3 regions of the Peribacillus sp. FW305-BF15 genome follow, and region 3 is predicted to be linked to each of the others. Evidence: predicted binding sites of a transcription regulator. Region 3 holds the regulator's gene; each other region holds the start of a gene.

Region 1 (6,529 bases), on a different contig from region 3:
TTATACATGCCGCAGGTAACCATGAATGTCTTGCAAATACGGGCAATGTCCCCTGGGATGATTTGCTTTCCCGTCAGTAAATCTTTCCCATTCATGGCAAGCACACAGCCTATCCTCGCTAAATCCTGACTGTCCATTTCAATGGCACACTGCTTCGAATACAATTCGATTAACTCCTCCACATTCTCATTTATTACATGATGCTGCTTTAAAAAATAGCTTAACGACCTATTCAAGTCTGCTGTATTATATTCTGACCGGGCAACATCTTCATTAAAGCCGATATTCGGATTTTGCGTCAACTCCCGGATAAAATGTAAAATACGCTGAAATCGCTCGGTTACACTGGCACCCTCAATCATGTGAGTCACAGTCAATGCTCCTGCATTGATCATGGGGTTTAACGGCTTGGATGGCTTGTTTGTCTCTAGCTTGGCAATCGAATTAAAAGGATCCCCAGTGGGTTCCTTTCCTACATAGGAAAAAACATGATCCTCCCCTTTTTCCATTAATACAAGAGCAAGTGTCAAAACTTTTGATATGCTTTGAAGGGTCATTTTACCGCTTACATTCCCCGCACAATATCCTTTCCCGTCAGGATAATAAATAGCAACAGACAAATCCTCAGGATTCGCCTTTTCAAGAGCCGGTATATAGTTTGCCACTGTTCCGTTACTCGTATATTTTTTTGCCTCATCAACCAGTTGCTGTAATTCGTCATTGGACCTGCATTGACATCCCATATTGTTCACAATTCCGCCCCTTAGAAAATTTGTTTTGTGAAGTATTCTTTGATAGTGTTTTTTTATTTATTGCCATATTCCATCGATATTATTAAAAATACTGCTAAGCGGCTACTTTTCTGGTCTTGGATTTCTTATATAATAATTCTTTAAAGAAATTTTTATATGCTCCTCCATTTATTATTTACTGAATTTAATTCACCCTTTATAAGGTCTTCCTATACCTCACTCCTGTTTAATGCACAGGTTCTTTTTTAAAGAATAAAGAAAAACAACAACATATATAACAAAGGTCAAGCTGTAAGACAGGTGGTCTAACGCCTTGTAAAAAAACAGGGGCAACCTTCTCTGTTCTTTAAAGATTTAATTGAAAAAAGAAGGAATTAGAAGCGATCAGACGGAAATATAGAACATACGAATATTATTGCATAAGCTTTTATATGTATTTCACACTTGATGGAAAGTAGGAAAGGTCATGGGAAAATCAAAAAGTTTACAAGAAATCTATAACGCCAACCGTCCAGAAAATAATGAACTTTTCCGAGCGATACAACAGCAGCTACAACTGAAGCATCCAGACAAACGAATGACAGCTACGAGAACCATGCAAATAATTGTGGCTGATAGTGTTTCACCTGGAGAGCTGCGGAATGTGGGAGCCCGCCTTCTTTACAGTTTATAAGGATCTGTTGATTCCTAAGCCCTTTAAAATTTTCGAGCACAGAAACGATCTCATCATTGAAAGAATTTCTAAAAAAATGGCGTTGAATAAAGTAAATAGAAGAAGTATATAATCAAACTGGTTATGATCGAGCCTGAGATCTAACGATCGAGCTTGAATCAACATGGTAGATATAATTTGGTTCGTTTCGTAAAAAAACTTCATTCTTTCGCCTACGTCGTGCACCCGGTGCAATGATTTTTGCCTTTGGAAAAGTCTCAGATATTTTATTACTCAATTTCAATATATACCTACTTTCAACTGGTGAGTAAAAATGCTCAAAAGATAAAGATTGACAACATTTTTAGAGTGACTCATACTAGTAATGACTCGGGTGACAGAATATTATGAATAGTGGAGGGGTAATTATGAATAAGATTTTCGTTCCTAACGCAATCGCCACTTTAACAAGGCTTTTCTACAGTTCGACTACAACGAATGAGTATTTAGCTATGAGAACCGCTCAATTCTACATCGAAGACCTGAAGTTACTGCAAGACGTGGAGGCTGTTGCCTTGGCGATCGAAAATCAAAATGCCTTCGCATTAATGTCTAAATTCAAATTATTTGATTATAAGGCTGCTGAAAAAATTGAAATCGCACTCTCCGCTTCTGGCTATACCGAAGCAGACTTGAATGCTATGAATATTGAATTCTAAATCATTTATCAAAGTTAACGAAACGAATGGCAGAGTTAATACTCTTTGACCATTCGTTTTTTTTTAATCGTAGTAACAAACGTGCTCCTTAATGGAGAATTCATGTATCGTTTTGTGGCTTCAATAGGCGTCTGTCACAGTGTATCACATGATATCCTAATACCCTTAATCACTCCCATGATGTTTGTTTGCTCCTTCGTTTCACTTTTCCTTCATTCTTGAGTGATGGAAAATCATTTGATCTTGTAGTGTCATGAACACAAAAAAGCTTCACACAATTAAGTGTGAAGCTTTTTGTAATAGCAATCCTTCGCTATTGGTGATACCGGTGGCCGGGGTCGAACCGGCACTCCAGAGGAACACGATTTTGAGTCGTGCGGAAAGTATCTACGTTAAATATATCCGTTAAAACGCCGTCACCATTGGCGTTAGATTGTTCGGCAAATCAGACGGATTCAACCGTCGCGTACGACCGTATCAGATTAACGATAGTATACCCGTAAATGTCGAAATATGCAAACGAATGTCGTCGTACTATATAATAGAAGAAAGGCGGAATAATTGCGGTCGCTTTTTCTACCTTATTGGGCGTTCGTTTACATCGTAAACATATACCGTGAAATCTTCTTCGATAGTTAAATCACCCCTGCGCTCATCCAGTGCCTCGTTTACAGCGTCCTCAATATCGTCAGCCGTCTGGTTGGCGTACTGCTCTGTGCGGGGAATATCGAGGTGTACCGAAATTGATTCATATTCATATTTAACTTCGACGCTTTTTACAATGTCCTGCGACTCCAGTTCCTCCATTAGAACAGCATTATCGTTCTCAGCACGTTCTTCCGCAGTCATTCCGGATGCTTCCATCGGTTGCTGTCTATTTAGTGCCGTATATATTGGCCATACTAAGCACATCCCGATAATTATTACGATCAGCTTCTTATCGCTCATATCATCGCCCCCATAATTACAGTATAACGGCAATCTATCGGAATATGACAGAGTTATTTCCATAATAATCCAGCGTGTAACCTTCGTATACTTGCGTTAGAATTGCGTAAATTGACCCCCTGAGAATAAATTTTTGCTGCGAAATTTTTTACAGCTAACGGGACCCCCCAAAGTGAATTTTTACTTCGCGGATTGTTAGTACAGCAGATGCAGAGATATACGAACGGGTGTTCGGGGTAATTCCGTATATCTATCCGCGTTGGCACGGCAATTGCACGCTCGTTTTATACATTGCGTTGTATTTCGAATACAGAAATCTTTAGCTTTAGTTTACATAATAGAGATTAGTGGTAGTTCTCCCCTATCACAAACCGCGCCATTACTACGTTAGTGTAAACGCAATTATTATCGGATTATACATTATCCATACATCGTTGGTATACCGCAGTTTATACCGTATGCTCTCCGCAAGATGATCCGCCCGTATTGCATACGATAACCCCCTGAGTTTTACCGCGTTATCTCCGGTAGGTAACCCGTGCAGCCTTACGATATATTACCGTTCTCAAAACGTTTTAGGCCGACGTCCGCCAGGAGCACCGTGCAGTAAAAATGTACGCAAAAGTGGTGTTTTGTAACTACCCTTCGCGTAAGTATATCCGTCGATAAACGTTGATATAACGGCATTTATAACCACATTCAGTCGAATTTAGCTAATTTCCGATTATTGGACACCGTTGTGATTCCGTACCCCATCATAAGAGATTGTGCGCCTGCATTATGCGGATTATAGACGTAAGGTCGCCCTTCAGCGCCTGCTTTACTAATGTACTATTTCGAGGTGATTTCGCATTGAGCCATTGCCTCGAATACTTGGCGCGCTCCTTCTCGAAGTCCTTCCGTTGTTCCCAGCGATATAATTGCATTCGTGATACTCCGACTATGTCCGCAATTTCTTGACGTGATAGCCAGCGTCTACGATTTTTCTTCTTATCGAAATACGGCTTCGACATTAATTCTATCGCCATGTAATGACGCCTATCTAACGGCGGAACCTGCGAAGGTTGCTTGCTACGTTTCCTCATGCGTTTCCTCCTCGAATATATAAAAGCCGCCTAATAGGGCAGCCTAATCGTATTTTCTATAACCATTTCTCATCGCCTCAATTATCGCCAGCACCTTTTTATTACCCTTCCTTATTTCATCCTCCCACCATTGCGCTTGTTCTTCTTTTGTTAACTTAAGTAAATCCGAATGAATGATTATGGTAGTATTACCGCTCTTCATCGTATACTCAAAGGGCTTCTTCTTTTCTTCTTCCACGTTAATTCCTCCTAAACACCGTTTCTTACAGCGTTTCTCTAGGAGGGAAGATATAAACCACTATGTCCGTTTTTCTATTCGTGAACCTCCAACGCAATTATCTCCGTCATCTTTACGCGTTCCACTTCGTCAGTTTCCGTTTTAAGCCGTACCTCCCTTTTTATAGGATCAACGTAATGTACGCGTCCAACTATTTCGTAATTAAAGCCGTCCACCCACTTCGTAATCTTCACGGCAAAATTAAATTCCATTGCGTAGCATATACGCTGATCAAACTCTTCGAATTGAAACTCGTCAATAATCGGCTTTTGTTGTCGGTGATAATCCGTGTCCAAGTCACGCAGCATCTTCGTATATTCCGGTAGAAAGGCGGCCGGTGCCCACTTTAGTTTTCCGCGGTCACGTATTGTCATTTCCGTCATTCCCTTCGTTATGGATAACGATATTATAACACGAACAAACGTTCTGTATTTAAAATAAAATAAAAACCCCGACCGAAGTCGAGGCATAATTTATCTTTTTTCAATTTTAATAGAAATTTTATAATCCCAAATTAAATTAGCGATTGATATTGCAAGTACCGATTGAATTATAGGCTGATTAAAGAAATCTAATAAAAAATCCATAGCTATACACGCTCACCTCTCTCCACTTTAAAAATCAAAGTTTTAAGCAGGTCTGGCCTGACTCGTGATTATCCTACTTTGAGGTCACTAAACTGTATCGATGAACACAGCCCGTCACTCATTTCGTCACACTTACAGTTGCGTTAACAGCTCCGGGATTTAACCGGATTTCCCCTTTTCAGCCATCACTGGCACTTTTACTTATATAATTATGAGTCAGATAAACTTATAAAACGCTACTATTTCGACCTTTTAAAATTTATCCACAACTCATTTTCATGAAAATCATACCATATTTAACCTTTTATTTCAATGTTTTCAATAAAAAAACGAAGCCCCCGAAGGAGCCCCTACGTTATTAAGCGCCTGCTTCGGCTGCTTTTGTGATGTTCCGTACTAGGAATTCAGAAAAACGATTCATCTCTTGCTCATCCATTCGACCGCCACCCGAATAATTAACGGTTAGGTTGATTGGTTGGCCACCGCGTCTGTTTCTACGGTTATTTGCTTCCTCACGTGGCAGTACTGTTTCGCCTTTGTGAAGCAATGCCGGATAACTGTCGTAAGGTACGTAGTCAAGTCCCCCATTATGCGCCCGTTGTCCTGCGATTGGGCGGTAGGTATTCTTCTTTTTCGACGACGATGTGCCTGGATTACTATCTCCGAAGGCCTCTGCGATTTTTCTTCCGATTGTTCCGCCAATCTGTACACCGGCCATTCCCGGAATTTTTATATTACTAAGCCATCCGTCAACAGAGGACTTGATCTCCTTACCGGCGGCTGAACCGAGCGCCTTTCCGATCGCAATGCCGATATCCGTAGCTACGTCGACAATGGGCCCTTGCGCATCGCTTAATCCGGCTGCAGCTACTTCCATAAGGAATTTCGTGGATTTCTCCAACTGTTTTCGACCGGTCCCGTCCATCCAATCCCTAAATGCTTCGAACACGTCTTTAATGATAAAGCTTACCTTTGCAGAAAGGCTTGTTTTCGATTTGAACTCGTCAGACGCTGTCAACGCGGAAAACCAGTCGTACACCCTAATTGCGCTGTTCGTCAGGCCGGTTAGGATGTTATCAATCCACTTAGCTCCGATATTCGAAAAGCGTTTTATATCCTCTCCACCCAACCGATCGAGCGCATTGTTTAAGAAATTGGATACTGTTTTCAACGCTGGCTCACCCATATCACGCAGCACTAGTTGGAATTTCTCCTGCACTTGGGCCCATAATCCGAGCGTTGTTCCGCCCATGTCATCGATAAGCTTTGTAGTCATTCCTATACGGTTGAAGTACTTATCTAACGCAGATAGCTGCTGCTCTAATGGTAATTTCTTAATCTCGTTCATAATTTTCCGCGGCATTTCAAATCGCTCAACCATCGACTGTGAATCGCCAGAAAATAACTCACGCAAAGCGAAAACTGATCCTTCAACGCCTTGCATAGGATCGACTGCGGACATACGCTGTGTGAGATCCCACATTTTTTCGAGTTGCCCGATATTTTTCG
Region 2 (13,040 bases), on a different contig from region 3:
CTTAGTTGCTGAAGGACCGGCCATTTCATCATCAATAATGGCATTATATACATCCCACCATAGTGAATGGATTGGATAGTTCCTTTTCTTCAGCTGCAATTGAGCAGCCAGGTACGAAAGGGCAACATCATGATTCGCTGCATATTTCACCTGTTCCTCTGCAGACAGATCGGACGGATCGTTCATATAATACACATCGGAAACATTAGGCAATACGTCCCTTACCCGTTTCAAATAGGATGAAGGCAAAAGCGCCTTCCCTTCCTCATCGGCAAGCGGATATGATAAATAAAGGGCCTCGGTAGGCGTAGTGAATGCTTTGTACGCTGTGAACTCCTCATCCAGCAGGCGCACTTTCGAACTTGGGGCAACATCAAGTCCACCAGCCAGCAGCACATCACGATCACTATCTGAAAATATCCCGTCAGATACTGCTTTTCCCGGCAGAACCCCTTCGTTCAATCCGATAACAAAAGCTGTCTTCACATCATCCAGGCGGGATAAATCTAGATTAGCGACTAATACTTGGTCAATTGCCGGCGGTACCAAAGAAAATTCAAGAGACTCCAAACCAGCTTCAATGATTACCGCAAACTGTTTCATGGAAAGCTCTTCCCCGCTCAGCAGTTCAACGAATTGGTCCAATAGGTCGACAACCGCATTCCATGTTTGCTCATGCTCTCTTGCCGATACCAAATCACCTGCTTCTCCTGCCTCCAGTTTCAGCTTTTCCAATTTTTCCGGTATATGCAATTCTTCAAGATATAGATAAAGGGCTTCACACAATTCCCTGCCATTAGCAGCCTTTTTAGCCCGTTTTGAGAGCCTCAAGATGGGCTCGGTAAATAATTGCTTCATTTCATTCAGCTCTTGCTCAAGCATCATTTCCTTATCCGTTTGGTTCCGGTCCTCGAGTTCCAGACCGCGGAAGCGCCGGTAGGTCCAACGATCTTTGGACGTCCACCCGCTTCCTTTAATGCCGCGGGCCAGCACATAGTTTTCCAGCTTATCTACCTGTTCACGCATCCGGTCGTGGTTTTTTTGCAACGGAAATAGAAGCTCCGTCTTGATTGCACGAAATACCGGTTCATAACGCCAATAGCCATTGATGATCTCCAAAGTCGAACGAATCAGTTCAATCAGAGGATGATTCAGCATCGTCCGTTTGGAATCGACGAACAAGGGAATTTGATAATCCCGAAAAACGGTTTGTAAAATATCTGCGTATGCTTCCCCGTTACGGACTAAAATCGCAATATCACGGAAACGGTGCTGTTTCTGTCTGACCAGCGACAAGATATCCCGGGCAACTCCTTCAATCTCAGCTCTGCGGTTAACTGCCTGGGCGATCGTTACATCAGGTGACTGCTGCTCAAACGTTCGTGCAGGACGAATGGAAAAATAAGTTTCCAGATGATTCAGCCCCGGACTCTTTCCAAACCTTTCCGATCTTTTTAAGATTCGATCTTCTGAAATCGGTATGCCATTCCTCAAACCAGCCTGATATAGGTGATGATAAAGGTTTCCCGTTTGCCTGAACAATTGCAAATCATCCGGAGCATATTGCCTGTAGGGCTGATCTAACGTCAGCGAGACCGTTACACTCCTGCACAGCTTCATCATTTCTTCAACAATCAATAATTCCTGTGGAGTCAAGCTATAAAAACCATCGATATATATATCCGCATTCCTTATATATGAAGACTCTGACATTTTTTCGATCAGCAAAGTGAAATAATCTTCGGAGTCTAAATATTTATTGACCATTTCATCCTCAAAAGCCTGATAGACCAATTCAAGATCATGCAGTTTATCCTGAATGCCGCTGCCGGCCTGTGAGGTTTCAGCCAAATAGTTTTGAATGTCATCAGGTTGGATGCAATACTGCTTGAACTCAGCCAGCATCAGCTCCATCTGTGCAATGAACCCCTGCTTATCAGCAGATCGACTGAACATCTTTAAATCTTCCTTTTTATCATCCATGATCTTCCGTATCAGCATATTAACGCCAACACTGTCCAGATGCAGCCGGCTCATCCCCCCGGTTTCCTGAAGAACGCGCCAAGCAAGCCTGCTAAAACTGAAAACCTGTGTCCGGATCATTCCGGCAAGGCCTGGTGTTTTAATTAATTTATATTCAGATAGAAACGTCATCTGATCAGGAACGAGGTAGATAATTGGATTTCCTTCGGGATCTTCTGCCAATTTAGAGCGGATTTCGTCCAATATATTCGAAGTTTTCCCTGTACCCGATCTTCCCAGTAAAAAACGGAGTGACATCTCTTTTCCCCCTTACAACATAATATCTAGATCCATCATACCAGAAATACTTTCGTCTTTATGACTAGGTTTCTGTTTCCAATTAGATTTACTTTCTATTATTTTACCGTCTCCCTTAAAAAAACACCAATCGTACGTTCGCGTTTCCCCCAAAAGAAAAAGCCCGCATCTTACTCGGGCTTCCACAATCACTCACCTGTAAACTTAAAATTGAAATCATTGACCGGCCAATATCGAACATCCACTTTACCGACAACATTTTCTACCGGTATATAACCAAAGTGGCGGCTGTCAGCACTTTCAAGACGATTATCACCCATGACAAAAAGCTTGCCCTCCGGAACTTTGGTCATATCCGTCAATTCTTTTAATGTAAAATCACCTGTAAAATCCTGTCCTGGGAAACCTTCCTTGAATTTCTCAAGATAAGGCTCATCCACTTTCTTACCATTTACGTAAAGCCAATCATCTTTATAACGAATACGGTCACCTGCAACCCCTATAACCCGCTTAACATAATCTTCTTGTGAATTTGCATGAAAAACAATAATGTCAAAACGGTTGATATCATGAATCTGGTAATTGATTTTATTCACGACAAGTTTATTTCCATCTTCAAGGGTCGGCTGCATCGACTTTCCTTCAACATCATAGCTTGAAAAGAGAAATGTACGGATTAAGATGTAAATAACAAAAGCTATCATCGCTGGTTTTATCCAATCGGATAAAGAATTCTTGTTTGTTTTTTCCATCTAGTTCAACCCCTACTGCATTTATATATTAATTTATTGCCCTTCTTCTCTCTTCATGCTTTTATTTAACCGGACTTCCAGCCTTTTCCCAACATACCATAGGATAAAGATGACGATTCCGATAATGATCGTTCGCACAGGTTTATGAATCAATGATACTAAATCATAACCTACGAAGCTGATCGTAAAAATCATCACCGCCTTCCCTCCAACTACTGCAAGTCCATATTGCAGGGTACTGACTTTTGAAAGTCCTGCCACGATATTAACGATAGCCGAAGGTGTAAAAGGGAAGCAGAGCAATATGAACAAAGGACCGAATCCATGGCTCTCAACCCATACCATCAACCTCTGCACCTGTTTATGTCTTTGCAAAAATCGAAAAAACCTCATTTGACCATATCTTCTAATAATCCAAAAGATCAAAAAGGACCCCGCTACCGCACCAATCCAAGAAAATAAAAACCCCCACCAGAGACCAAATGCCGTTGCATTGGCAAGCACGAACACCACTAAGGGCAAAAAAGGCAAAAAAGCTTCCAGCATCGGCAGTAAGATTCCGGGAATTGGACCGAATGAGCGATATTGCTGAATAAGTGCCGATATATGATCAAGTGTAAACCACTCACGTATAGTATCCAAATCCATAATTATCTCCCTCGACATGCTGCCATCAAAGCAGCATAAACTTATTAAAAACCGTTTATTTTAGATATATCACTTTCCCCCGAAATTGCAAGAATTATTATCCATATATCTTCATACTTTCCCTATCTCCGGAAAACATAATCTTGTTAACGAATATTTCTAGATTTATCAAAACTGCTTGCATAACCACTGAAAATACATTAGGATAAAAACGGAACAAACGTTCTTATTTTTGCGGGATATACATATTAGTATTAAAAACGCGCTATTTAGAAAGGGGCGGTCATGATGACCCGCATTCCAGAAGGTGACCGAAATATGATTGAAAAAGCCATCTACCTCCCTATGGTTATTACAGTCTTAAACCGGGATCTCAAGGTCATCGAAATTAGTCCGTTTAAATTAAAAAGGCCCTATTCGGAGCTGGTGGAACATATTTTAAAAGTGGTTCAAGACGAACTTGCCGAAGTACGGCGCTATTTGCGCAAAGAGAATATTAAAGTTAGTGAAATCAAACGCGATGAATCCTTCACGATGTATTGTTTTTTATATAAAGGATACGAGGAACATCATAATTATTTCAATCCCCGCCTTCGCAACAAAACCGAAGACTTGTTATGTTATTACTTTTTCGAAAAAAAACCCTCAAGGGATTAACGGGTTAAAAGGGAGCCTTCCGGAAGGATACAAATTCCCTTGGATGTAAAAAGGTTGACCATAAAAAAGCATCGCATCTTTCCTGGCATAAAGGTAAGGGAGTCTTTCATGATCAAGATCGATTAGACTCACTTACCTCCATTCCCCCTGTTTGAATATTCCATAACATCATAATTTAATTGGCTAGTTCAAACCAAGGCATAACCTATGTAATCAAGTGCATACTGAATATCCTTTTAACATTTAAGTTTTAAGTCTCTTTAAATGAAAGTTAATTACATGCTCCATGACAAAGGTTGGAGTGGCACCCGTTATGATCGACTCATCATATTGAAGAAAAGGATAGGAAAACAGTCAGCTTCGACAAATCGATGTAAAAGTAACCAATATCATGATCCGCCGCAGAATGTAACACGTATTCATGATTTGCCCTGATTGATTGCCGTCAACCATTCCCTGCATCGAAAGAATGGAAATTCCTTTAGGACGATGGGACGCTTAAAAAGCCCATGTTATCCTTTGTTGGATCAAGCTCTCGCATGTCGGATGAAATGTCTGCCATGGATTTCAGATAGTTAATATCTTCTTCCAAAAATACCTTTTACATTTAACTGCGTTACTTCAAGTTCCCTCGTAATGGCATCCTTCATTAAAAGTTTGCTGTATGCATAGCATCGCCTTTGTTCCTGGTGATTAAACGGCAGAATATCGACGCTGCATCCTTCTGGTATATTACCCTCTTCCCTATTAAAGGAACCGAGGACTGCCAATAGCCCCTTCTCCACTTCTTGTTACACAAGCCGTTTGCACAATTACTGCTCACTGATTAAGGCAACAGTTTCGACGAAATTGTCCTTAACGATTAAAAGGTCTGGCCCGTTTGTTCATTATTAAGCGACATTTAATTTCCATTCATCTATTATAACTATACGTCTAAACTATCATTTTAGTGTCAGTACAACGTTATTAGGAAAGATGTTAATTGCATATACATACCTAGTATTATCTACTAGTAACAACCTCTTTATATTAAATGTATAAAGCAAAAAGAATTTCCAGAAAAACAAAATCATTTGTGAAATACTGAACAAAAGATACATTATCGGTGTCTATTATATTATGTATTATGGAGTCAATCATTAAGGAAACTTATACTCATCCCTAATTTCTTATGATAACCATTCAATATTTTATTTGCATGGTTTAATTTGTAGCCAAAAGGGTTCCTATCTAAATTTTAAACCAAAGTTGCTTGGAACGAAGGGTGCAAACGCGCCGAGAAGGCTCACGGACCGCCCGCGGAAAGCGAGTGCCTCGAGGGTAATCAACGTTTAAATTGTACAATCCTAAAAAACAGAAACAATCCTCTTTAACAAAATATTTTGTTGGTAATCCTAACTTTCTACACAGCCTGCTCCTTGAATATATGCCAACTTCACACTCTTTTCTGAGAGAAATAGATTTTTTATTGATTGATTCTTTAAAATAATGGCATTACATTTTCATTCAAGAGATTAATCATAAATACCCAGGGGCATTTTCCCTAACCATAAATCCAAACAACACCTTCCTTTTTTTACCACAAATTAAAACCGTGTCAATATTCCCATTTTTCCGGTTACACATGGTAAATTATTAACTGGAGGGGAAAAATGAAGAAAATAAATATTCTACTGGTGGCTGTTCTTGTTTTGTCTTTATTCACTGGACTTAAAACAACTGAGGCAGCCTCAAATGTAAAGGTACATTTCATCAACGTTGGACAAGGAGATTCAATCCTGATACAAACCGGTAATGAAAACGTTTTAATCGATGGCGGCGGTAAAGGAAAGGGCGACGAGGTTGTTGCCTACCTAAAAAAACAAAAGGTAAAAACACTTACTGCATTAGTTTCCACTCACCCAGATGCGGATCATGTTGGCGGTCTTGCTCATGTGATTAAATCGCTTAATGTAAAATCTGTGTATGCCCCTAAAGTTTCACATACTACCCAGGCATACAAAGACTTTTTAACGGCTGTCAAGAAGAAGAAGCTTACAATAAAAAAAGCGAAGACGGGCGTGGAAATCAACACTAAAGCAAAGGATAATTCCCTTAAATTCATTGCACCTGTTAAGGACTATGCTAAGTCTGACTTAAATAATTGGAGTGCTGTCCTGTTGCTTAAACACGGCAAAAAAACATTCTTGTTTACAGGTGATGCCGAAGAAAAAGCAGAGAAGGATATGCTGGCTAAAAAACTGGTACCAAGTGTGGATGTACTTAAAGTAGGCCATCATGGTGCAAAAACATCGACAAGTTCAGCTTTCATTAACAAAACAAAACCGAAATATGCTGTAATCAGTGTAGGGAAAAATGGCTATGGGCACCCTACTTCCACTGTTATAAAACGGTTGAATTCAGTGAAAGCCAAAACTTATCGCACAGATAAATCAGGTAACATTATTTTTACTTCTACAGGTCAGAAAATTACTGTAAAGACGGTGAAATAATTGGTACAAGGAATTATTGATCGCTTCGAAGGAAAGATCGCTGTCGTTGAAATCGATGGTGGTGACATGAAGGATTTCCCTAAAAGCGCTCTTCCCAAGGGAGCAAAAGTAGGAGATATGCTGATTATCGATGGTGATACCATCACCATTTCCAAAGAAGGAACTGAAAAATTAAGAAAAGAAATTGACGATTTAATGGATGAATTATTCGAAGATTGATTCCAGGGCCCTTCTTTAATAAGAAGGGCTTGCTTTAAATTTGATTATTCCCGTTTGCATTCTTCTCTGATTTTTCCCCTGAACCCTCTCTTATCGCGGTATATACTTTGAGATTACCTCTGAAGCCTTGACTCCATTAGCATCAGTGAACAGATAAAAGGATTTCCTCTTTGTTTCCTCAATCCTCTGGATCAATTTCGTTTTTAAAAAAGAGGTCCGGTGCAGCTGGTTTTCGAAAGAGCTGCATGACACTGCTATATCGATGGTTTGTCTATTCCTGAATGTGATGGTTGTATGTTTGGAATCCAGGCGCTCATAGGATACCACATGTTCATGTGATAACCAGATGCATTGAGGACGTAACGGAGATGTAGTTGGAAAGAAGAATATCGAACTGGTCGGATCAATCGCGATCGGTGCTTTATGTGTGATGTTTATGAGCTGTTTCGTGCCTTGCTTGCGTCCTTCATAACTTGATCCGAAGAACTCGCAGCTTTTCTTTATTATTTCCATAGGTTTAAACGGGGAGATGAACTCGTCCTCCATTTCAATGATACGGGCATATATTTTACTGCCGTAATTAATTGGCGCAACCATTAGTGTATGTGGCGTGATTTCATATTCCTCGATGATTCCCTGATTGTTTTCCTTCATTTTTAATCCACCTCTTCCTCATTGCTAAACATCGCTATCACTTTCCAAAGCTTATATTCTTAATTGCTTGTACCCTTCCATTCCTGTCCAAGAAGAGTGAAGGGGGATAGTAAATGTATGTTAAATTACTCACTATAATAGCATAGACCTTAAACATATAAAGCAAGTTCACAAAAAATTTGAAATTCTTTTATATAGTGGCTTTTTCGTCATCTAAACGACACATTCTCTATCATAATTTAAATTTTTTAAATTTTCAGTTGATTTTATCCGCTCAAATCCATATAATAATAAAAAGGGTCAGGGGTGGTAACTTTGAAAAATGAAAAATCTTATTCAGAGTCAGTGAAGTCCTTATCAATGAGCGAAATGAAAAACGATGCCGTGGTTCAGGAAATGTTAATTGATATGATTATTCAGGAAGCCGTCCTTACTACCAAAAAGAATCTCCTTGCAAAACAGATCGATGATGCCTTGGATATGAAAAACAAACCTTTATTCTTAAAACTAAGTTCTGAAATGAACGTTTTACTAAAACAATTTGGAAATTAACATTCATGATCAAAAAAGCCTCCCATAATGTCGGGAGGCTTTTTTTCATTATCATCACTCTTTATGAAACATACCCATGACCTCAGCAGTTTCGGTTATATTAACAAAAGCATTCGGATCCACTTCTTTTATCATCGTTTTTACATCGGTTAACTGATAACGTGTAATGACTGTCATCATTACTTTGCTCTTTTCTCCTGAATATGCACCTTCACCATCCATAACTGTAATTCCACGATATAGGTTGGTCAGGAGCTTCGTTTTCATTTCGTCACTCTTTTTGGTAACGATCATCAATGTTAATTTAATGTGATTGGAATGGATCGTATCGATCACCTTTCCTGCTGCATAAATGGAAATCAACGTATATAATGCGGCATCCCAACCGAAGATGAAGCCTGAGATTACCACCACAACAGCATTCATCACCGAAAGCAATGTACCAAGCGGAAAGTCGCTCTTCTTAGCCAATAGCATGGCAATGATATCAAAGCCGCCAGAAGACCCCGAAGCGCGAAAGACGATGCCTATACCGATTCCCGATATGATTCCGCCAAATAAAGAAGACAAAATCGGTTCAGTGGAAATACCGTGAACTGGAATGAGGTATAAACTGATGGAAATCACGACAACTGATAATATCGTATAGGTGATAAAGCGTCTCCCTAATTTCAGGTAACCAAGAATCAGCAATGGCAGGTTCATCAGAAAATTCAATATCCCTGTGTTGACTGGGGTGATGATTCCGAACATGATCGCAAGTCCACTAAGTCCGCTGCTTAAAATTAAATGTGGTATCAAAAATAAGTTGTAGGCCACTGCCACAAGCACTGAGCCTACAGTGATCAAAAGTACATTATACATATCCGATCTCCTTAAAACGAACTGGGAATTTAATTTATTATAGTAGAGAACCTAAGATTTTTTAAAATAATAGTTTTTTCTGAAAACGACTACAAACTTCCACTTTCCGAAGGAAAAAAGCCAGCTGGTTTTCAGCTGGCTTTCACTCACCCTTTGTATCTGCATTTTCAACCGTTGAAATCCGTTCGAGCATGGTCGGATGGGAATACCGCAGCCATTTAACCAGGAATGGCGGGTTGACCTGACTCAAACCCGACCTCGTGAGTTCCTGGAAAGTCGTGATTGCTGATTCTTTGTCCCCGGTCATTTCAATGGCATAACGGTCAGCCCTTGTTTCCTGATATCTGGAAACATAATTGGACAGCGGACTCGAAGCAAAGAGCAGCACAGACGTTATCAAGAGAAATAACGGAAGAGATGATATGCTGTCAACCGAACGGACCTTTAACTGATGGCCCCAGCGACCAATAATAAAGTTCATGATTTTCGAAGTCAGCCACAAACCGATTAATGTCAGTCCTAAATAACCTGCAATCCCTATATAAATGTGCTTTTCCACATAATGAGCCATTTCATGTGCCATGATAAAAAGGATTTCATCTTCCTTCAGTTTGTTCAGGGTCGTATCCCAAAGAACTATTCTTGAGTTGGAACCTATGCCGGTAACATATGCATTCAAGGCATTTGTCTTTTCCGCCATATTTACTTCATACACGTGTTCAGCCGGGATCTCAGCCTGTGAGGCTAGTGCCAATATTTCCGTTTCCAGCTCTTTATTTTTGAGAGGATAGAATTCATTGTACAGCGGATCAATCAATACAGGCTGAACGAACATCAGGAACAAGGAAAAAGGAATGGACAACATCCAAGCATAGAGCCACCACTTCTTCACACTTTTTTTCATTAACCAATATAAAACGGAAACGATGATGAACATCATCCCAAAATTCACCCAAAATTCGATGACTCCATCCTTCATCCACGAGGTGAAACTTTGTGTACTTATGTGGTAACTCTTGCTCATCCGATATCCAATGAAACTGATTGGAAATAGAGCCAGGTATGAAATAACGGAAAGCCAGAATAAGTAAATGCCCGTTCTGATCGCTTTCCGTCTCGAGACTGCCATTGACGATTTTTCAAATGCCTTTGAAAAACCGAATAATAATATGAAGAAATACAGAAGCCATTCATATGGCGTCGATACGAAAAAAATAAAATTCCGCAGTCCTGAATACTCTTCACTAAGCTTTAGTTCCCTTGCATTCAGGAATGTTGCAGGATCTGCTGCCGTTCCACGCAAAGCTTCGGGAATGGTCGTATCCGCTCCATAAAAAATATACCAATACATCGCTGCTGCATAAAGGATATATAGTATAATCGCTCTTCCAGCCCATTTTCTAACCATGATGCCCCTCCTTAAAACGAATCTCCCTCTTAATAGTTTAATCCAAAATGGACAGGTTAGAACCGGATTTCCCTTATTATTCACTTCTTACAGTTCCCATCATTTTGTTGAATATTTCACAGAATACTCCATCAGTCAAACATGCACTTCCGGGATGGGAGTTTTAAGGCAACGACGAATTTATTCTTTTGCCTATTTGCTAAGATGAAATCGTTTCATCAAAGGATTTTAAATGTGAATTTGATTTATAATGAATGAGACCGATTAACGGAACGGCGGGCATGATTGGTCATCCCTTCATCCCGCTATTTTGCAAACCATACAAAAGTGCCATAAGCTCCGGTCGATTATTAACATTCAGTTTTTTGTAAATACGGCTTATATAGTTTTTTACCGTGCCGATCGATAGAAAAAGTTTTTTGGAAATTTGCTGATTCGTTTCGCCTTGGGTTAGCAGGATAAGCAGTTCATGCTCGCGTTTAGAAAAAGCCCCCAATTTTCCGATTGCCTTTTCCAAAGTTACTGGTGATCTTTCAACATCCCGCTCCAGCCTTTTCATTAAAATTGATTTGAATGAGGCAGGATAAACGATCTGACCGTTGGCACATTGACGGATTGCCGACAACACTTGTTTCATTCCGCCATCCTGTAACACATAACCTGCTGCACCATGGCCTATTGCTTCAATAAGATAGTTATTTTCTGAATAGTCAGTAAAAACGACCAAAGGAGTGGATGGGTGTTTTTCCTTAAGGACTTGCATGACTTCTTGTCCATACTTCCCTGATGAGCGGGCATCAATAAGAATGACATCTGGTATGACTGATGTATGATCAGAATCAAGAAGGTCCATTTCATTTCCAGTCATCCCCATGACCTTAATGTCACCTTCTTGTTCGATGATTCCCTCAATTCCTCCCTGACCACCATATATCATTAGCTTAATCGGCTTCATAACCTCACCTGTTACTTTTTTTATTTGTTATTAATCCGATAGTTTTTTATAATTGTTCACCATGAAATAGTTCTAATGGTCTATATTTTACATCATTAATTCACCTGTTAACAAATTTAAACTGTAAAAATACTTTTAATAATTGTGTTCCTCCTGACAATAAAAAAGGCTATCAACCCGTTTGACTTCAGGATGATAGCCTTTTTCTTTGTTCCTCATCTATGAGCGTATCAAGTTTCATGATGCTATCCTTTGCCCGGGGAAAATCAATTTTGCGATAATGGTGTTTTCCGCCTTCTTCTTCATCTTTTTCGTCGGCCCATTTGACGACTTGCTGAAGCGGTGTACGAATAATATCATTCGAAGGTAAGAACGAATCGGTATGAAATAAAATGGCGAGGGAAATGGTCTTTGCCTTGATCGGGTTTTCTCCCAAGCGGATTAACAGTTTATGTGCTCGTTCGGCACCTTTGATGGGGTGAATATCATTTTGTTTATAAAGATCATAATCCCATTTACCATTGCGATACCAGGTGAAATGACCCATATCATGCAATAGCCCGGCTTTAGCGGCAATATCAGGGTCGACATTATATTCATTTGCTAAGTGAAACGCATGGTATGCTACCGCAATCGCATGTGCCAGACCTGAACGGTTCAAGTATTTTTGAGCAATGGGATGTGTAAAAATATCCAAAAGTTTTACATCTCTCATCTAACCCCTCCTTACAATATTGTGGAAATTTTTAATGACAATCATAACTCTTTTCGAAACAAGAATCAAGGTTTTAAGATTCTTCAATATATTTTATGCAACCTCATACACTTTGGTTGTACAAAAAAGGACCATTGCCGGTTATAGGCAATGATCCTCATGATCAATGTAATTCAGCTTTGCAGTACATGGTTTTTCAAGGAACGTCGTAAAATTTTACCAGTCGCGTTTTTTGGAAGTTCATCCAAAAACTCAATTTTTGCCGGCACCTTATATTTGGCCAGGTGTTCCATGCAATGGGCAAGCAGCTCTTCCTCGGTCAATGCATTGTTTTTCTTTACCACAAAGCATTTAACCACTTCCCCCTGATTGGGATCGGGAACGCCAATGGCTGCTGCCTCAACTACTTCAGGATGGACATACAAAACCTCCTCCACTTCACGTGGATAGACATTATAGCCACCGACGATGATAAGCTCCTTTTTACGATCTACAATGAAAAAGTAGCCTTCATCATCCATCCTGGCTAAATCGCCTGTATATAACCAGCCATTTTTCAAGACAGCGGCTGATTCTTCAGGCATTTTATAATAACCTTTCATTACATTCGGACCCCTGACAATCAATTCTCCTACACCATTGATCGGCACTTCTTCTCCAAGCTCATTGACCACTTTGTTTTCCACCCTAAGGATGGATGTACCGATGGAACCCGCCTTCCTTGGACGGTCCAAAGGATTGAAGCAGGTAACAGGGGAAGCTTCGGATAAGCCATATCCTTCTGAAACCCTAACATTAAATTTCCGCTCGAATGATTCAAGCAGGGACACTGGCATGGCAGATC
Region 3 (13,040 bases):
GACTAAACCTAAAAATTTTTTCAGGTTAAAGCTTTCTTTATAAACGATAACTCCCACTAAAGCAGTTAAAGCTGTGCCTATTCCCGACCAAATGGCATAAGCCGTGCCAAGCGGGATGGTTATTAAAGATAACGATAGGCAATAAAAAGCCAAACCCATCCCAATAACCACACCAATGGAAGGGAATAACCTTTTAAACCCGTTTGATACTTTTAACATCGAACTGCCAAACACTTCACTTAGGATGGCAATTGCCAAAAATGCATAAGGATTCAAGATGAACTCCTCCTATATATATATTACTTACTATTTTTCAATCTCTTCCCCCAAGAATCTTAACATCTAAAGGACTCATATTAAACCCATACCACCTATATTCAGTTACATATTTTCTGTCATGGCAGAAAGTTTCCAGTTACGCTCATTATAAGACTGAAAGTGATACAATAAGCCGCCCCCTCCGACCGAAATCCTTGATAATAGTAAGTTAAGGATATCTTCTAATTCATCGGAATTAGGGAAAATAGAAGAAACGCAAAGCATCAAGTCAATCAGAGGTGAGGCGGGGGGAAGTGTATCACTTGATGGAAGTTTTTTATTGGATGCCTTAAAAGCGATAAAAGAAAACGAGGTAAAGCTAAGTTTTGGCGGTCCAATGAGACCTGTCTTAATCGAGCCAAGCGAAAATTCCTCCTATCGTCATCTTATATCACCAGTGAGAACATACTGAGGAACAAAGCCTAAGAAACGAATAACGGGGGAACGGCAACAGCCTATTACTTCAGGTGGAAGATATGGTAACAGTCAATCACCAAGAAAAAGAGATCCAGTAAAATCTGGACCCATTATATTCATAGAGATAGAAAAAAGGTCTTCATTCTTGGTGTAAGGCCGGCACTTGATTTCGAAGGTAAAGGTAGAACCTTTCATCTAGCCAGATACATCCGTCCATCAATTGAATGGAAAAACCAGTCGACAGTCTGAAGAACCTCTGTAAAGACATGGTTTATTTTAAGATATACCTCGATAGAATATATAATATTCATGTGATCCACCAATAGCAAAATACTCACTATTGGTTTGTTAGTAGGGTGTATTTCTCCTATGTCCAGTTAGGAACGCTCCAAGAAGGAAACCTTGACCGCCAATTGTTTTTCCTATAAACGGGGAGGTTTCACTTATTGGCGCAAGAAGTGGAATTGTACATCCAACTGCTAAAAATTCATATACTATGGCAATAATTCTTTTCCTTTTAGATCTTGAGATAGAGAAGGATCTACTGCTAAACGCAAGTAGGGATTAAGCTGAAGTTTTCCCCGGAAGGAGTAGCGCTTCACGTGTTTTTTTCAGTGTCCCCAGTTGATCTAAAGTAATCATTTCAAGTTGATCTCGCTGAATAGAATCATGTATAGAAAGCATACTCATTAATACTTCTATTTTAAAACAAAAATGAATCTAGGAAAAAGTGTTCTATCAAGGTAAGACAAAGTTGATTGGAACGGGTGTTCGAGACTCCTGCTTAGAAAAGCGCGTCTAGGGGAGACCCCACAGGCGAAAGCCGAGGAGGCTCCCCGACCGCCCGCGGAAAGCGAGTGCCCTACGTTCCAATCAACGTCCAAATTGTAAAAGCCATAAAAATAGACAAACTCGATTTTCATCGAGTTTGTCCACAATCTGAAGGGATCTTCTGTATGAAGACCCCTTTTTACTACTTATTCAACTAAAGACCCTTAAATCAAAGCTTAACAAAAGTCTTTGGTTAATCCGGCATGATTATATGGCTCCGTTTTAAGGTATACCCAACTGTGAAAAAATCAACGGAATATCATCCATATTGGCGTTTAAACAATGTTCCCTAGTGCGAAGTAGGTAACCACTTTTAGCGTGTACTAGCACCCTTATTAAAACACGTATTTCGAATGTCCAAAATCAAACCGTGCAGGAAGGAAAGGGTCGCGCTATTAAGTGGTAAAGCTCATGATCCTTATCCCGCTTTCAAGAAGGAAGGATCGTGTTTTATCGTGCTTGAACTCACATATTCAACTATTACATATGCAGGACATTTAGAATACTTTATCCGTAATATTTTTTTCGCTCATAACCGTTTCCGATACCCTTTTCACTTGGCTGACGTTATCCTATGAAAATAGGATTCCTTATAGTAAGTACAATTCATAGATTGCCTTAAGAAAGCCAGCGGCAGACAAGTTTGGCTTTCGGATAAGCCGTAAGCGTTTCATCAGAAGCTCCATCTGCTTTAATAAGATTAGTGTTCCTTCATTTAGGCAAGTTCTCTAAGATCCATAGCCAGCAGCTTGTGGTGGCGAAGCGATTGAAATAAGGACCTGATTTTTTTGCCTTCCTGAACTAACTTTTCAAATAGTGGCTAGGATTGTTTTTGGAATGTGACGTTGCTTGATTGTAATATAGTATAGGCAGGGGGGATAATTATGTATGTAAGTCAATCCAGGGATCATGAAGTAATTGCAAAATTAAATCGAAATGTTCACAATCTGCATGCAAAACTATATCCTAAGTATTTTAAGGAATATAATTATAATGCAATGAAAGAAACTTTTAAAAATTTGGTTGAAAATGATAATTTTGTTTTTCTAGTTTTAAAAGATCATGAAGTGCCAATTGGTTACGCATGGATTGAAATTAAAAACTATCCTGAAAGTGTTTTTAAAAATGAGTATAAATCAGTATATGTGCATCAGCTTAGTATCATTGAAGGTCAAACCCATAAAGGTTACGGTAAAAAACTAATGAATGAGGTCTATGATATTGCTAAAAAGAATGATATAGATTTAATAGAACTGGATTATTGGTTTGAAAACATGGCAGCAAAGGAGTTTTATAAGAAACAAAATTTTAAAAAGTATAGGGAGTTTGCATTCAGACAGTTGTAAATCCTTTGTAACTCAATGAGTTTGAAGGAATTAATAAAAAACCCCGATTCGGGGTTTTTTTAATTAATATCTTAACATTCTCCTCGAATAACTGGGGGGCTGAGGTACTCCACAAACAAAACTTTGTGAATAACACTCTTTTACGATACTTCGGGTATGCGGTATATAGGTGTTGAAGTGTTTATTCACGGTTGTTGTATGTGTCGGGTGAAAAACCGGAATAACAGTGTTAATGACATTGGTTTTAACATATTGCTTGGTCGGGGAGGTTTGAGATGGATTATATTGAGTGGGCATTCTGTGAGGTGGGCAATATTGTGGTCGACATTGACCGCCTTTCGGATGCCCCCAGGGCTTATTATACATGTAAACACCTCCTGGGGTTTTTTTGAAAGTCATTATAGTTTATGAAAATAAATGATAAAGGGACTGGTATAAATGCCTTTATCAAAAATTACGGGCATATCAGATCCTTCAATCATTTTCAAAAAAAATGAATAAACATTAATTTACCGAATTCGGTTAATCGCTTCACAAACAAATGACTTGTGTCTTTTCCGCCAGATATTTTCCTTGCTTTTTTCCAAGCCCCATTCGGGAAATGTAGATAACCGCAATGCGGCAAATAATTGCCAGAAGGGTAGGTTTGTAAAATTCACCTCTGGCATCATGGATTTATATCGATTGGTGAAGTCATTCATCGCTTGCATTCCAAAATGATATAAAATTTCGAGTTGACTATTGGCAAGGTCAGTCAAAGGGTCCCCTAAACCAGAGTCTTCCCAATCAATTATGGAAACTAGTGTATCCTCTTTCCATAATATATTTCCTGGCCAATAATCACCATGAAGAATCACTTCCTTATTCATGGAGGGTAGCGGCATGGAGGATTTCAGCAGATCTCTAATCAAGCTCAAATTTAATGTTTCGTCAAGGATTACCCTATCTTTATTATTTAACATCTCGACATATGTATTTTCCAGTTTAGGCATGAATGATAAAGATAGATTTGCACAATTAACACGATGGACTTTTGCTAGATTGATTGCCAATTGCAAGATATGATCATTAAGATTTGAGGGGGTGAATTCTGATTTACCCTCAATAAACTCGATAAGTATGCATGGCTTGGAAAATATCTCGCAGGATTGCTCAAAGTAATAGGGCATTGGTACAGGCAAACCGGCAGCTTTCAATATCCCTAAGAGCTTGTGTTCAAATGAAGCAATATTTGGATTCCGTTTCAAGTCATTATCACCATGCTGACGAACGATCATTTTTACGATCCGCCCTGACGATTGTAATATTTCCAGTCCTGTCACATTTGCAGAAATTCCGCCCATTAATTCCCATGCGCGAATTAGCTTGTTTCCTTGATCCAACTTTTTAACTAATTGTTCAAACTTATCATATTCATTTATCATACGATCTCTCCTTTTAGAATCCCTACAATGTAAAAAATTCAAAGAATCCATTTAGCAGTTTTTATAAATGAACACAATAGCTTGTTACACACGTAATTAATCTAAACAAAGTGGGGTGTGCTGACATTGAAATTAGAAAAATATAAAGTGGAAACTACGAAAGGGACACTACAATATAATATTAGTGGAAACAGCAAACCAAAAACCGATAAATTTGTGTTAATGTTGACTTTTTTAATATCCCTCAATCTTCTTGTTCCTTAGATTATAGATGGCTTATTCTCCAAAAATTCCAAATGCGAAAGTAAAAAAATAGAGAAAGTCTTTTTCAAAGAATTCCCCACCATTGGGCGAATGACATCATATAATGCCACTTCACCTTTAGGGGGTGTTTTTTTTTTGAGAACGGCAGAATTTCTTTAATCCGATAGTTATGTGTACAAGCATTTGTTAATACGTAACATAAGATTAATAGAGGTGATAGAAATGGTGAAAGTATTTATTGATCCCGGCCATGGCGGTACGGATTCAGGATCGGTCGGAAATGGATTGAGAGAAAAGGATTTAACTTTAAACATTGCAACCCGAATTAAAGACATCTTATTGATAGAATATAATAACGTTTCTGTGAAAATAAGCAGGACCCAAGATACCTTCCCCACCTTAAACGATCGTACGAATGCAGCGAACGCGTGGGGAGCTGACTTTTTTCTCTCCATCCACATTAATGCAGGCGGCGGAACCGGGTACGAGGATTACATTTATACGTCTACTAACCAGATAACGAAAGAGTATCAAGATCATATTCATTCAGAGGTCATGAAGCTTATCAACATCCAGGACAGAGGACAAAAAACAGGAGATTTACATGTACTCCGTGAAACGGACATGCCTGCACTCCTGACTGAAAATGGATTTATCGATAATGTAAATGACGCAGCAAAGTTGAAAACGTCATCCTTTATCGAATCACTGGCTCGCGGACATGTAAACGGTTTAGTTAAATGCTTCAATCTAACTAAGAAAAGTACAGCTGTATACCACACTGTCGTTAGTGGGGATACAGTATATTCCTTAAGCAATTCTTATGGCAGTACGGTTCAGCAAATTAAAGATTGGAACGGTCTTGACAGTCAGTACACCATTACGGTTAACCAGAAACTGCGGGTGAAATGAATAATTAATAATTATTTATACCTTCCAGAAGCACACCACACAGTAAGCTCTTCTCAAAAAGAGAGGGGCCTTTTTGATTCAGGAATATACATGTAATGAAAAACTCTACATTCTGCCGTCCTGATTCGGTCCTTCCGTATGTAAGGTATGCCTTTTTTTTATGGGCTGACACAAATTTAAATGGATTTTATGTAAAGACAAATAAAAAGACAATACTAAAAAGCACAAACCATGATGGCTTGTACCTAAAATGCAGCAGCAATTAAGTTGATAAACTGAAAGAATTGAATCTATGTATGGCTGCTCATTATTCATTTATTTTACTTTCTTCCCGTAATAAACCCTCGAGTTGGATATTAGTCGTATATTTTAATGGCTTGAACCACTTTTCCTAAAATACGGACTCTATCATTTTTTATGTTATAGGTTTTTTCTTCATAAAAAGGATCCGTGCTGCAGGGAGTGAGTATGATGTTTTCTTCATTGATTCTCACTTTTTTGACCGTAGCATCGTGTCCATTTACCAAGACCACTCCAATTTTCCCGTTATCAAGGTAGGTTGTTTTTTCAACGAGAATCAATGATCCGTCTCTGAATTCTTTATTCATGCTATTGCCATTCACTCTAAGGAAAAAATATTCTTTATCCGATTTAAGCATCGAATTTAATGCCGGCATATACGCTTCTATATATTCGTTGGTGAAATTAGGCTCTCCAGCGGGGATATTTCCGTAGACACCAATTAATCTTACATTTTTTTCATTTAGGAATTCCATTCCAGGATTATTTCTAACGATAGGCGCTCCTTCAATGAGGTGGGATAGCGGTATTTCAAAACAAGTGGACATCATGCTCAATTTATCCATTAAAGGTTTATTCCGTCCGGATTCCCAAGCTGATACTGCCGTAGGAGCTACTTTTAATACTTTTGCCAAATCTTCTTGTGTCATTTTTCTTTCTTTTCTTAACATTTTAATCCGTTCACCAATGTGCATATTTCTTCACCTCTTACTTGAATATACACTATGAGTGAAAGTGAGTAAACGAAAAGTGCGTGAATTTTGCGAAAAAATGTTGGTAACTATACTTCAAGTGTGATATTATTTTTTTAGATAGGGGGTGACAAGATATGACAAGCGTTAAGTTCACACTTAAACAAGCCAGGAAGTATAAAGGATTAACTCAAGATGAAATGGCTAAAGTGCTGAAGATGGCCAAGAGGACTTACATTGACTATGAGCAATATAAGATTCCTTTGCGAATCGATAAGGCTTATTTATTTGCTGAATGTGTAGGATTCTCGATTGACGATATCATTTTTTTTGACCCTGACCTACACTTTAAATGTAGTTAAAACTTCAATTGAACCAGCATTTCCTCAACAGAGTGGCCATTTGAATCCATACAATCCTGACTTCCATAGGACAAGATTCAAGTAACGATGGAAAGGGGGAACAAAGAGGAAAGGGAAAATAATTCTTTTGAAGTTGCATAGGAGCTGCTGACATTAGAACATTTGTAAAATACGTGTATGGAGTTAAAGGTGTACAAATCCAATCTTCTTGTGCAAATATACGATTGTTACTGAGATTCCAATAATGACAGCCAATTGCCGTTAAAGAAAATTATTTACTTAATGTTTAGGGCGGACTTCTGAACACCATGAATAGGAGCAAATGGACAATGGCAAATTCGAAGGAAAAGTTAATCTGGATGAACAAGCCCTTATCCTATGCAGGATAAGGGCTTGTTCTCTATTTTCGTGAATTGGCAGCATTCCGTTTTCTCCAAAGCACGTCTTCATAAAATGAAAAAGACACATACATAAATGAATGGAAGTCAAATCTTCATACTTTTTCTCTATTATAAATGAAACTTCTTCTAGTTTTTTTCTCCCATCTTTATGAAGATAGCAGGTAATGGTATGCAAAAGTACAATTATATACTAATGAAGGCTATGGAAGCTGGGCATTTGTAATTGGATGAGTTCAAAAAAATTCCAGATGATATTGGAGGAGATAACCCTTGAAAAGGAATGTAATCAATTATGTCGTTTTTCTTGTGCTCATTCTAACCATATTATTTATGGCAAAGCCAGACATTTCCTCAGCAGGAAAATTGAAACCGCCCTCCGAAACTTTCAGTCCAGGGGATTGGTTTCTTGGAAGTATTCCTCCCAATCTTGATACAAACAAACCACCGATCGTGTTTGTTCAAGGGAAAAACGGCAGTTCAACCAGCTGGTATGGCGAAACGGATTATCATGGTGTCAATGATATGTATACCAAAGCGTATGAAGCTGGCTACCAAACGGTTTTTGTTCAGCTTCATGATTCAGCTGGAAATGGGTCAGTGAGCCAATATGCCAATGGAAGGCTTTTAGCTCAAATGCTTTCAGAAATCAGTAACCATTTCGGGGGCAAAAAAGTAAATATTATAGCGCACAGCAAAGGGGGCCCAGACACCCAAGCGGCTCTAGTCCACTATGGAGCACATCAATATGTTGGAAGGGTGATCACTTTAGCCTCCCCACATCATGGTTCTCACTTAGCTGATTTGGCTTATAGCTGGTATGCGGGCTGGCTTGGTTCCTTATTAGGTCAAAAAGATGAGGGAACTTATTCTTTACAAGTTGGTAAAATGGCTGAATTTCGTTCTGTCACGGATAACCATATCAACTCTCGTAAAAACTTGTATTTCACTGTGGCAGGTATGAACAGAGGCCCGGTACTATCAGCCTTATCAATGGGGGGACAATATTTATCATCATATGGGGAAAATGATGGACTAGTGAATGTATGGAGTACAAAAATACCCTATGCAACACATTTATTTACGGATCCCAACTTTGATCACGACAATATTCGAGTTGGCTCAGCTGTATTTTCAAGAATTGAACCCTATTTAAAAAGCACATCCACCGCTGGGATTCCTGCATATCATGTCAATTATAAAGAACGAGTTGAAGATGATGTCATTACAACAGCACTCGCTCAAACCGTTCTGGGTGATGTCCTGAAACAAAATGCCTGGGTCGAACAAAGCTTCCATGTAAATGAAGCTGCCCCAGGTAATATAAGCATATATACAGCCTCAAATGATGTCGAGGTTGAATTGATTTCTCCATCCAATAAAAAGTATTCACCTTCCTTAAAGGTTCATTCAGCCAAAAATGAAACTTCCTTTTTTAATGGTGCAACCATCCAATCATTCTACAGAAATAACCTTGAAATTGGTGACTGGAAAGTACGAATGAAGACTAAATCGCCAAAAGACGCCTTCCTGTTCACAGCACAATTTAACGAAAAGAATCCCATTACATTAAGTATGGCCGGTAAAGTTAAGCAAAAAGATGCAAAATTTTTAATAAAGAATCCAATGAATGATAAAAAAAGACCAATCAGTACAACATTTTTGGTTCATCTGATAGATGAAACCGGTAATGAAATTAGTGAAAAAAACTCAATTAAGGCAATGGATACTGAAAATTTTACTGGCACCCTTCCAGAAGTACCTAAGTCAGGTGTTTATAATGTAACAATAGATGTTAAGGAAAAAAATGGGGATGGTACTGAAAGAACCCGGACGCTGATTCGTTCGGTCTATATTGAGAAATAACGAAATGCCTTCTCTTAGTTGAGGAGGCATTATTTTGATGGTACGGGTAAATAGGGAGATGGTAATTCAGCCAATGGAAACAGCCAGGTCGTAATTACTTATTGAAGTATTAATTCAACGGGTCTCTGATGGATATGGTTGGAAGTTTGTTATCGGGGCAAAATAAATATATGTATTTTTTTCCCTGCACCTGCAAATGGTTGTCAACAAGTGCATATTCAACAGTGGAATGACTTGGTCGATCTAAACCTTATTAAAGTGGGGATTTTAAATCCTCTCTTTTTTATTTCAATGAGCTTTTTCCAAAGTATAATATTACGAGAAAGGCGATAGTAACTTTCATCCCTTATAAAGGATGTTTAAATTCGCATGAAACTAGATTCTATTAAAAAATATTTCAATATCTACTCTTCTATATGCATATTGAGAGAATTCTGGACATAAATTAAACAATCAAAAAAAGCGCGGGAAGCGCTTTTAGTGTATTTGCCTATATAAGCCTATTACTTTTCCAAGTATCGAAACATCTCGTAAAATAATTGGTTCCATATTTGAGTTCTCAGGCTGAAGCCTTATGTAATCCGGTTCCTTAAAGAATCGTTTTACAGTGGCTTCATCATCTTCCGTCATCGCCACGACGATATCTCCATTATTGGCACTGCTTTGTTGTTTCACGATGACATAATCTCCATCATGAATTCCTGCTTCTATCATACTTTCACCCATGATTTCCAGCATGAATACATGGTCATCATGTGGAACCATGCTTTCGGGAAGCGGAAAGTATTCTTCAATGTTCTCAATGGCCGTTATCGGCATGCCCGCTGTTACTTTTCCAAGTAACGGCACGTTCACGACATTGACTTTGGGAATATTGTTCGCTTCCTCCAAATTCATTATTTCAATGGCCCTTGGCTTGGTTGGGTCACGTCTAATAAGGCCTTTACTTTCCAGGCGGGATAAATGTCCGTGTACTGTTGAACTTGATGCAAGTCCCACTGCTTCGCCAATCTCCCGTACGGAAGGCGGATACCCTTTTTGGCGGACCTCTTCTTTAATGAAATCAAGAATATCTTGCTGCCTTTTTGATAGTTTTGTCATTTGTGCACCTCTTCCCCAATGTTCTTTGCTACATTATAGCATGGCCCCCATCTCTATACAAACATAAGTTCGAATTTGTTGTTGACTGAAACAAACGTTCGTATTATAATTTGATCATAACATACGAACGAACATTCGCTTTGGAGGGATTATTATGAAAAAATTATACAAAAATTATATTTATACGATTCTATTAGCGGGATCAGTATTCATCTTTTCAATTTTATTCTCTTGTACATTGAACAATGATCAAAAAAAGGATTTCCTTTCTATAGAAGTAGGCGAGGGTGACACCCTATGGGGAATTGCCGAAGAATATGAAGAATCAAATTTGACAAAAAAAGAATTCATTGGTTGGATAGAAGAGAATAATGGAGTCAGTGCGGATTCGATAAAGCCTGGACAAGTCATTGTCATACCGGTTAAAGGGGAAGAACTTGTCCAGAATTTGGCCAGTGAGCAGTAAGTAGTAAAGGTAGGGTATTATGAAGGCGGTAATCTATTGTAGGGTCAGCACCGAAAAAGAGTCACAGGAAACATCATTGGCAAGGCAGGAAGATGAATTAGTCAAATTGGCTGAAAAGATGGATGTGGAAGTTGTCTCCATTATAAAAGAACAGGCAAGTGGTTATGAGTTGAATCGGGATGGCATTTTTGACATGCTCGAACTATTTAAAACCAAAGAAGCTGAAGTGCTTTTAATCCAGGATGAAACAAGACTGGGAAGAGGGAATGCCAAAATAGCCCTTTTCCATGTCATCCTTAAAGAAGATGTGAAAATTTATACTCTCTCACACGATGGAGAGCTGGAGTTATCGGATTCGGATGCCATGGTCATTCAGATAGTGGGCATTGTAGAAGAATATCAAAGGAAACTACATAATCTTAAAATAAAGCGCGGAATGATGAGAGCCGTTGAAAAAGGGTACCGTCCTCAAAAAAATCTTCAGAATCAAAGGAATTCCACTGGAAGGGATCGTATGGAGATTCCTATTGAAGAAATTATTAAACTGCGTGCCAATGGGTTAACATTCTCGGAAATCGCAGCCACATTAAGGGGCTTTGGATACAATGTATCTAAGGCTACTGTGAACAGGCGTTTTCTCGAACATCAAATGAATACAAAGGAAAGTAAATCATAGAACTTGTAATTTCGCTTTTTTTTTAATACCATGACAATATCCGCAGATTATGAAGGAGCGAAATTATGTTATCAAAAGAAAAAATAGCCCGTATAAATGAACTTTCTAAAAAGGCAAAGGGTGAAGGCTTGACGGAAGTTGAAGCGAAAGAGCAAACCCAATTGAGAAGTGAGTATTTGGAAACATTCAGAAAATCCATGTCCGACACGTTGGAGCATGTGAAAGTCGTGGATCCAGAGGGTAATGACGTCACTCCTCAAAAGATAAAAAATATAAAAGAAAAACGAAATTTACATTAATGCTTGGATTCTTCTGATGGAATATTCCATTTGAGGATTCTTTGGCATTTTGGAGTAAAAAGAGAGTGCATTCATGTATGTATTCTCCTATTTAGTTTAATCTAAATAGGTGACTTCTTATTCCTAGAAAATTGTAATATTGGGGCATTAAATAGTGATTTTAGTTGTGATATTATGCTTGTCACTATAATATAAAGAGGTACATTACAGGAAGGGATGTTTTTACAATATGTTAGATAAATTAGATGCACTTTCTATCAATACGATTCGTACATTATCAATTGATGCAATTGAAAAGGCTAATTCCGGCCATCCAGGTATGCCAATGGGGGCTGCGCCAATGGCGTATAAACTATGGACCGAATATATGAACCATAACCCGAAAAATCCAGATTGGTTTAATAGAGATCGCTTTGTTCTTTCAGCTGGACATGGTTCTATGCTGTTATACAGCCTTCTTCATTTATCAGGCTATGGCTTATCTATCGATGATTTGAAAAGCTTCCGTCAATGGGGCAGTAAAACTCCAGGACATCCTGAATTCGGACATACGGCTGGTGTGGATGCAACTACCGGGCCGCTTGGACAAGGTATCGCAATGGCAGTCGGAATGGCAATGGCAGAACGTCACTTGGCAGAAAGCTATAACCGCGATTCTTATAATGTGGTCGATCATTATACATATAGCATTTGTGGGGATGGAGATTTAATGGAAGGTGTTTCTGCAGAAGCCGCTTCATTAGCTGGACATCTACAACTGGGAAGACTTGTTGTTTTATATGATTCTAATGATATTTCCCTTGACGGCGACTTAAGTCAATCATTTAGTGAAAGCGTAGCAGACCGGTTCAAATCTTATGGATGGCAATATATCCGCGTTGAGGATGGCAATGATCTTCAGGAAATTGCTAAAGCGATTGAAGAAGCGAAAACCGACGAAGCACGCCCAACATTAATCGAAGTGAAAACGGTTATCGGTTACGGTTCACCAAATCGTTCAGGTAAATCTGCCGTTCACGGCGCTCCGCTTGGTGCAGATGAGCTTAAATTGACAAAAGAAGCATACAAATGGACATTCGAAAAGGACTTCCATGTACCTGAAGAAGTGTATTCACACTTCAATGAAGCTGTTGTTGATGCAGGAGCTCAAAAAGAAGAAGCTTGGAATGAATTATTTAAAAATTACAAAGAAGCACATCCTGAGTTAGCACAGCAATTAGAGCTTGCAATTAAAGGTGAACTGCCTGCTGAATGGGATCAGGAAATTCCAGTCTATGAAGAAGGTAAGACATTAGCTTCCCGTGCTTCAAGTGGGGAAGTACTGAATGCGATCGCCAAAAAGGTCCCTAGCTTCATTGGGGGTTCTGC

What was found. The regulator LexA, encoded in region 3, represses DNA repair genes until DNA is damaged. The targets are predictions, from matches to a motif close to CGAACATATGTTCG.
Region 1: AC3WLU_RS16390 (YolD-like family protein) is a predicted target of LexA. The motif match lies at 4,848-4,861, and genes of this name have one in related genera.
Region 2: AC3WLU_RS13030 (YhjD family protein) is a predicted target of LexA. The motif match lies at 3,894-3,907, and genes of this name have one in related genera.

Annotation. Positions count from the first base shown of each region.
Region 1 is NZ_JBYSYV010000014.1:121,506-128,034, forward strand. It holds gene glsA (glutaminase A) at 1-743, opposite strand, end outside; gene AC3WLU_RS16365 (hypothetical protein) at 1,219-1,425, shown strand; gene AC3WLU_RS16370 (hypothetical protein) at 1,833-2,123, shown strand; gene AC3WLU_RS16375 (hypothetical protein) at 2,700-3,071, opposite strand; gene AC3WLU_RS16380 (phBC6A51 family helix-turn-helix protein) at 3,827-4,156, opposite strand; gene AC3WLU_RS16385 (hypothetical protein) at 4,200-4,394, opposite strand; gene AC3WLU_RS16390 (YolD-like family protein) at 4,469-4,807, opposite strand; cobalamin riboswitch at 5,049-5,234, opposite strand; gene AC3WLU_RS16395 (tape measure protein) at 5,379-6,529, opposite strand, start outside.
Region 2 is NZ_JBYSYV010000010.1:173,908-186,947, forward strand. It holds gene addB (helicase-exonuclease AddAB subunit AddB) at 1-2,280, opposite strand, end outside; gene lepB (signal peptidase I) at 2,469-3,032, opposite strand; gene AC3WLU_RS13025 (TVP38/TMEM64 family protein) at 3,066-3,680, opposite strand; gene AC3WLU_RS13030 (YhjD family protein) at 3,969-4,337, shown strand; gene AC3WLU_RS13035 (hypothetical protein) at 4,913-5,107, opposite strand; gene AC3WLU_RS13040 (ComEC/Rec2 family competence protein) at 5,990-6,829, shown strand; gene AC3WLU_RS13045 (DUF3006 domain-containing protein) at 6,830-7,048, shown strand; gene AC3WLU_RS13050 (competence protein ComK) at 7,139-7,702, opposite strand; gene AC3WLU_RS13055 (IDEAL domain-containing protein) at 8,018-8,254, shown strand; gene AC3WLU_RS13060 (YitT family protein) at 8,309-9,118, opposite strand; gene AC3WLU_RS13065 (M48 family metallopeptidase) at 9,261-10,526, opposite strand; gene AC3WLU_RS13070 (LuxR C-terminal-related transcriptional regulator) at 10,816-11,481, opposite strand; gene AC3WLU_RS13075 (HD domain-containing protein) at 11,669-12,196, opposite strand; gene AC3WLU_RS13080 (fatty acid--CoA ligase family protein) at 12,370-13,040, opposite strand, start outside.
Region 3 is NZ_JBYSYV010000016.1:86,821-99,860, forward strand. It holds gene AC3WLU_RS17640 (DMT family transporter) at 1-276, opposite strand, end outside; gene AC3WLU_RS17645 (beta clamp domain-containing protein) at 470-730, shown strand; gene AC3WLU_RS17650 (GNAT family N-acetyltransferase) at 2,451-2,912, shown strand; gene AC3WLU_RS17655 (CotD family spore coat protein) at 2,976-3,311, opposite strand; gene AC3WLU_RS17660 (aminoglycoside phosphotransferase family protein) at 3,422-4,336, opposite strand; gene AC3WLU_RS17665 (N-acetylmuramoyl-L-alanine amidase) at 4,823-5,512, shown strand; gene AC3WLU_RS17670 (LexA family protein) at 5,869-6,507, opposite strand; gene AC3WLU_RS17675 (helix-turn-helix transcriptional regulator) at 6,642-6,866, shown strand; gene AC3WLU_RS17680 (esterase/lipase family protein) at 7,598-9,130, shown strand; gene lexA (transcriptional repressor LexA) at 9,608-10,231, opposite strand; gene yneA (cell division suppressor protein YneA) at 10,386-10,697, shown strand; gene AC3WLU_RS17695 (YneB family resolvase-like protein) at 10,717-11,373, shown strand; gene AC3WLU_RS17700 (DUF896 domain-containing protein) at 11,439-11,672, shown strand; gene tkt (transketolase) at 11,902-13,040, shown strand, end outside.